Regions from separate parts of the Arthrobacter sp. CAN_A1 genome, predicted to be linked through region 1. Evidence: predicted binding sites of a transcription regulator. Region 1 holds the regulator's gene; the other holds the start of a gene.

Evidence for each region. The regulator LexA, encoded in region 1, represses DNA repair genes until DNA is damaged. The targets are predictions, from matches to a motif close to TCGAACANNTGTTCGA.
Region 2: IWX62_RS08290 (HNH endonuclease signature motif containing protein) is a predicted target of LexA. The motif match lies at 1,780-1,795, and genes of this name have one in related genera.

Annotation. Positions count from the first base shown of each region.
Region 1 covers NZ_JADOUR010000006.1:40,505-43,917, reverse strand. The annotation lists gene IWX62_RS08700 (ATP-dependent DNA helicase) at 1-902, shown strand, start outside; gene lexA (transcriptional repressor LexA) at 978-1,634, opposite strand; gene IWX62_RS08690 (LysM peptidoglycan-binding domain-containing protein) at 2,087-2,446, shown strand; gene IWX62_RS08685 (histidinol-phosphate transaminase) at 2,604-3,413, shown strand, end outside.
Region 2 covers NZ_JADOUR010000005.1:236,342-239,754, forward strand. The annotation lists gene IWX62_RS08280 (PIN domain-containing protein) at 1-248, shown strand, start outside; gene IWX62_RS08285 (metal-dependent hydrolase family protein) at 392-1,636, shown strand; gene IWX62_RS08290 (HNH endonuclease signature motif containing protein) at 1,859-3,277, shown strand; gene IWX62_RS08295 (putative Ig domain-containing protein) at 3,393-3,413, shown strand, end outside.

The DNA.
Region 1 (3,413 bases):
AAGTGCTGTGGGCCTCACGGCCCAGCACCTTCTCGCCTGGCACCGGGTACTCCCAGCCCGACGACGCCGCACCGGCCACGATCAACATTGCTCCACTGTCGGTGGCAGGGAAACTGCGGGAGGGCCTGTTCGCCGATCACACCGTGGTGCTCACGTCGGCAACGCTGGCGATTGGCTCCGAGTTCGGCCCGGTTGCCGGGTCGCTGGGCCTGGCCGGAGCGTCGGCTCCCTCCTGGACGGGCGTCGACGTCGGCAGTCCGTTTGATTACCCGAGACAGGGCGTGCTCTACGTCGCCAAAGACCTGCCGAAGCCTGAACGGGGTACCTCGGCAGAACAGCTTGACGAACTTGAGGTCCTTCTCAAAGCGTCCCGGGGCGGCGCGCTGGGACTCTTCTCTTCCCGCCGGGCCGCCGAGGAAGCTGCCGAGGCGCTGCGTCCGAGGGTGGATTTCGAGATCCTGTGCCAGGGCGAATCCTCGATGTCAGCCCTGGTCAAACAGTTCTCCGATGAACCCGACACGTGTCTCTTCGGCACCATGTCCCTCTGGCAGGGCGTCGACGTCCCGGGCAGGTCCTGTCGACTGGTCACCATCGACCGGATACCTTTCCCCCGACCGGACGATCCCCTGATGACCGCGAGGACCAGGGCGGTGGCCAAAGCCGGCGGCAACGGTTTCATGAGCGTTTCAGCGACCCATGCCGCCGTCCGGTTGGCGCAGGGCGCCGGACGCCTCATCCGGGCGACCGAAGACAGGGGAGTAGTGGCGATCCTCGACTCCCGGCTGGCCAACGCACGCTACGGGTCGTTCCTGCGCGCCGCGCTGCCACCCTTCTGGTCGACAACCGATCGCGCGACCGCGGTGGGCGTGCTCCAGCGCCTGGCCGGAGAGCCTGGCACCTAACGCGGCCAATCGCCGTCCGAACCCCATACCGCCCGGGGTGGGGGTGGTGGGGGTGAGTGGGGAGGTGGTGTGATGCTAGAGAGCGCGCATCACGGAGACAACCTTGCCCATGATCGTGGCCAGATCGCCGAGGATCGGCTCGTACTGGGTGTTCTGCGGGAGGAGCCAGGTGTGGCCGTCGCGTTGCCGGAAAGTCTTCACTGTCGCCTCGTCATCCAACAGAGCCGCCACAATGTCGCCGTTCTGCGCCTCCTGCTGTCGGCGGACTACCACCCAATCGCCGTCGCAGATGGCCGCGTCGATCATCGAGTCGCCGTAGACGCGGAGCATAAACAGATCTCCATGGCCGACGAGTTGACGCGGCAACGGCATCACATCCTCGATGACCTGATCAGCCAGGACTGGCCCGCCTGCTGCGATCCGGCCAACCAGCGGCACCATCGCCGCGTCCACCGCACCGCCGATCCCCGACGGGCCGTGGGAATCTGATCCCTCGGGCGCCCTCTTGTGATCGTGGTCGAGTGTCAGCGGAAGCAGGATCTCCATGGCGCGGGGACGTTTCGGGTCACGGCGGAGATAGCCCATCCGTTCCAGCTGTGACAGTTGATGCGTCACGCTCGACAGGCTGGCAAGCCCCACCGTGTCCCCAATTTCCCGCATCGACGGCGGGTAGCCGTTTGTACCGATGGCCCGCTGGATGGTTTCGAGGATCTTCTTCTGCCGGGCTGTCATGCCCTTGGGCACCTGCCGGCCGCGGGGGCGACCACGCGTAGGAAGCGGAGCGGGGGCCTGATCTGAAGTTTGTTCATCCAGTGGTCCGTCGGACTCTTTCACGGTCTCGGTCCCTTCGATAAGAATCCATGTACCCCGGCTGATCCCTGGATTCAGGGCGCCGAGCTTATTTTGTCAGAGGCGGATGATGTGCTGATTTCTGCTGGAACCGAACGTTCATCCTTGCCCTAACGGTAGGGGAGTTGGGACACGTTTTCAAACATTTGTTCGATCGTGTCTCGACAAAGTTCGTCAATGAGTGCTAAAAATAAGAAAGCAGCAATTCGAAGATAAGTTCGAATGAAACAGGTCAGTCCTGTTTTCGCTCGAACACTACCTTCAACCGTCACGGTTGGTTCGGGTTGAAACCCGGATTCGAATGGACTGATTCGAGAGTACAGAGAGGTCTATCCATGTCTGTCATCACCACACATCAAAACTCCCCCGTCGCCGAGAACGGCGCGGCCAAGCTCCGACTCACCCGTAGGGGCAGGCTCCTGCTGGTCGGGCTGCCAATTGTCCTGCTGGCGTCTGCCGTCCTGATGTTGTCAGGGTTCTTCAACTCGCCCGCCAAGGCCGCAGCCGAGGGTGGAGAGGTCACACAGACCGTCAGCGTCAGCGTCGCCGCGGGCGAAACCATCTGGCAGATTGCCACTGAGTTCGCTCCAGACCGCGATCCGCGCGACGTGGTCTCCGAAATCGTTGAACTGAACAGCCTGGGTACCTCAGTTCTCCAGGCCGGCCAGCAGCTGGACGTCCCGACCAATCGGTAAGACCTTCCAGAGGACTCATACCCCAGAGACTCTTTCGAGTCGCGCCATCCACGGCGGACCGGCCAGCCAGTCTCGGCTGCCGGGAGTCCCTCGGGGCGGGACGTTCGAAGTTTCCCCTGATTCTGCTCTTGCACGGCTCGGCGCATAACCTTGATAGGTGAGTGAACAGTTTGAGCGGTTGAGCCGGTTGCCCCTGCGTGATGATCTGCGGGGTAAGCATCCCTATGGGGCACCCCAGTTGGATGTGCCCATCCTCCTCAACGTCAACGAGAACACCTACGGCGTCCCCGACGACGTCAGGCAGGCAATTGTTGATGCGGTCAGCCGGGAAGTCGGCGGACTCAACCGCTACCCTGACCGGGAGTTCAGTGACCTGCGGTCCAACCTCGCGCGGTACCTGGGCCATGGGTTGACGCCTGATAATTTGTGGGCAGCCAACGGCTCCAACGAGGTGCTGCAGCACCTTCTCCAGGCCTTCGGTGGGCCGGGCCGGTCGGCGATCGGTTTCCCACCGACCTACTCCATGTATCCTCTGCTCGCCAGCAGCACCGGCACGCGCTACATCCCCGGTGAAGGCAATGAATCGTTCACCTTGGGCGCCGAAGACGCCGCGCGTCAGGTGCACGACTCCGGCGCCAACGTAGTCTTCCTCTGCTCGCCCAACAACCCGACGGGGACCGCCCTGGGCCTGGATGTGGTGGAAGCCGTTTACGAGGCGAGCGGTAAGGCCAACGCCATCGTGATTGTTGATGAGGCCTACGCTGAGTTCGCCCACTCAGACACCGTCAGCGCTTTGACGCTGTTGAAGGGACGTGAGCGTCTTGTGGTGTCCCGCACCATGAGTAAGGCCTTTGCCATGGCTGGCGCGCGGCTTGGCTATCTGGCGTCTGCACCAGAGGTCGCTGACGCGCTACGCCTCGTCCGGTTGCCCTACCACCTGTCAGCCATCACCCAGGCGGCTGCCAAT
Region 2 (3,413 bases), on a different contig from region 1:
GCGCACTCCGCCTTCGCCGGCTTGCGGCGATTGAGAGCAGGTTCTCGGCGTTACCCGTCGACAGCGAAGTGGCACGGAACTACGGATTGATATCTCACCTGTTCGCAGAATCGGGCAGGAAGCCCCAGGCGCGAAGCTTCGACCTACTCATCGCCGCCACCGCAATGACCCACGAGGCGATCCTATACACGCGCAACATCAGAGACTTCATCGGACTTGCGTCCGTCCTCGACGTACGGGCCCTCTGACTCCATCCCCCGGCCGGCGGACCAGCTAGGTAGTCGATGGCTCTCGGCTCAATCTGGTTATTGCTGATCACAGAGCGTCTGATCCACACCCGCAGTCGCGCTAGTAAGGTGAATCAGGTCACGACAAACCTCGAAAGGCAGCAATGACGCTTGCGACAGTTCTGAAGAATGGCCACGTGTTCGACGGCGAACGCTTCCTCCCCGGCCAAACCGACGTCGTCATCCGCGACGGGATCATCGAAGCAGTGGGCCGCGACGCCGGCTCAGCCGACGCGTATGCGGATGCCGCGGTGGTGGATTGCGCCGGTCGCACGGTGCTTCCGGGCCTGATCGACCTGCACGTTCACGCCATGACGTCGACCCCGGGATCCATCCAGGCGATGGTCGAGCCCTACTCGCTGCAGTTCTACGAATCCGTGCGGAACCTTGAGGCCACCCTGCGCGCTGGCGTCACGACCGTGCGCGACGCCGGTGGCGCCGACCTGGGTGCCAAGCAGGCGGTCGAGACCGGGATCGTCAAGGGCCCACGGCTCCGCATTGCCGTCAGCATCATGTCCCAGACCGGCGGCCACGGCGACCTCTGGCATCCCTCGGGACTCGACTCCCCCGACTTCGGGCCGCATCCCGGCCGTCCCAGCGGCATCGCCGACGGCGTCGAAGAGGTCCGCAAGGTGACGCGCACCCTCCTGCGGGCGGGCGCGGACCAGATCAAGATCTGCTCCACCGGCGGCGTCCTCTCGCCGACCACCGACCCGAAGCACTCCCAGTTCACCCCAGCGGAGATCGCCGTCGTCGTTGAGGAAGCCGGGATGCAGGGCAAGTACGTCATGGCCCACGCGCAAGGCACCGCCGGGATCATCAACGCGCTGCAGGCCGGCGTGCGGACCATCGAGCACGGCATTTACCTCACCGACGAGGCAATCCAGCTGTTCCTGGACACCAAGGCCTACCTCGTACCCACCCTGTCAGCCCCGCTGGCCGTCATCCGCAAGGGCGAATCTGGGACGAGCGGCCTCTCGCCACAGGTCATCGACAAGGCCAAACGGGTCGCGGAGGACCACCGCCAGTCGGTTGCCCGGGCAATCGCCGCTGGGGTCAAGGTCGGCATGGGAACCGACGCCGGAGTCGGCGCGCACGGCGACAATCTGGAAGAGCTCGCGCTGATGGCCGATGCCGGCATGACCCTTGAGCAGGTCCTGGCGGCTTCCACCTCGGTGCCGGGCGAACTCATCACCCCCGTCGACTCCGTGGGCCGGTTGGCGCCAAAGCACCTGGCCGACGTCGTCGTCCTCACCGGCACGCTCGAATCGACGGAACAGCTGCCGATGCTGCGATCCATGATCGGGCAGGTCTACCAGGGCGGCGTACTGCAGTTCCCGCCCGTGTGATTGTTGGCTGGTTGCGCCGCCGTTGGGTGCTGCCCAAGCAGGTCGGGCATTCACGAGCCGATCGGCAAGGAACCGTTTGGCGTCGCTGTGGTCGCACGACGGATGGATCCTGTCTATAGCCCGAGCCGGGCCTCCGACCGTATTCGAATGTTTGTTCGAGAGATTTATCCACATAGGCTCGTGAGTCCCTGGATTGTCGGTGCAGTTTGGGACAATGGAGGTATGGACGGCAGCACGGCTTCTACATCGATTCGGAAGGAATCTACCCTCCCGGGAAGGGGCCCGCGTGGTTCTTCTGGTTCTAGTAGTACTGCTAATGGCAGCGCTTCCCGTGATGCTGGCACCTGGGTTTTGCTCAACGCCCTCCAGTCGCTGAAGCCAGCCGCTGACTCCGCCGGGATGATCAATCAGCTCCGCGGACTAGAGGACGTGAAATCCGCCATTGCCGGGATACAGGCCCGGATCGCTGTGGCCTTTGACCTCTCCGAACGCCAATCCCAGGCCAACGCCGGCGTGCCAGGCGCGGAGCAGGGCAGAAGTGTTGCCGCGCAGGTCGCTTTGGCCCGTCGGGAGTCCCCGTCCCGCGGCAGCAGACTTCTGGGGTTGGCTCGGGCGCTGGCCACGGAAATGCCCCATACGTTGGCAGCCCTGGAGGACGGTGAGCTGAACGAGTGGCGGGCTACCCTCCTGGTGAAGGAGACGGCGTGCCTGTCCGCCGCCGACCGGACGGCCGTCGATGAGGAACTCCACCCTGACACGGGGACGTTTAGCGGGTGCGGGGACAAAACCATCGTCGCGGCGGTGAAGGCTGCCGCGTACCGGCGGGATCCGCGTTCGGTGGTGAACCGGGCCGCCCACGCCGCCGGCGAACGGTTCGTGAGTATCCGTCCGGCACCGGACACCATGGCGTACCTGAGCGCGTTGTTGCCGGTGAAAAACGCGGTGGCCGCCTACGCGGCGTTAACCCGGCACGCCGACACGGCCCGATCGGGCGGGGACACCCGGTCCCGGGGACAGTTGATGGCCGACACCCTCGTCGAACGCATCACCGGTGTCGCCGGTGGTGTCTCCCGGGTCGAGGTGCAGGTCATCATGACCGACCGGGCCCTCCTTCAGTGCGACAGCGAACCGGCCCGGATCCCCGGCTACGGCATCGTCCCCTCCTCCTGGGCCAGAGACCTCCTGAACCCGTCTCCAGCCCAATCCACCTTCGACGTGTGGGTGCGCCGCCTCTACACCACACCAGGCACAGGGGACCTGGTAGCCATGGATTCCAGGGCCCGACTCTTCACGCGGGTGCAACGCCGGTACATTACCGCCCGGGACGACACCTGCCGCACCCCGTACTGCGACGCACCCATCCGCCACGTCGACCACATCGTCGCGTGGCATCGCGGCGGGTGTACCTCCATTTCGAACGGGGCTGGGCTCTGCGAAGCGTGCAACCACACCAAAGAAACACCCGGCTGGACAGCACAACCACGCCCCGGACCCCGACACTCCCTCCGGATCACCACCCCCACCGGCCACAGCTACGACTCCACCGCCCCACCTTTGCCCGGGACCAAGACTGGCCTGACATCACCTCGGCCTGAGCGCACCGAAAGACCCGGACCTATGAGGCGACGGCGGGTGCAGTAGCTCGGCCTGTCCATTGAACCCACGGATGATCGGGCGTATATTTCGGCATACGGATTCCGTCTTAGGGAACGGTTTTCCTCTGTCAGGTCAATGGCCCCAGAGTGAGGATCACAATATGCTCAGGAATCGCAAGCGC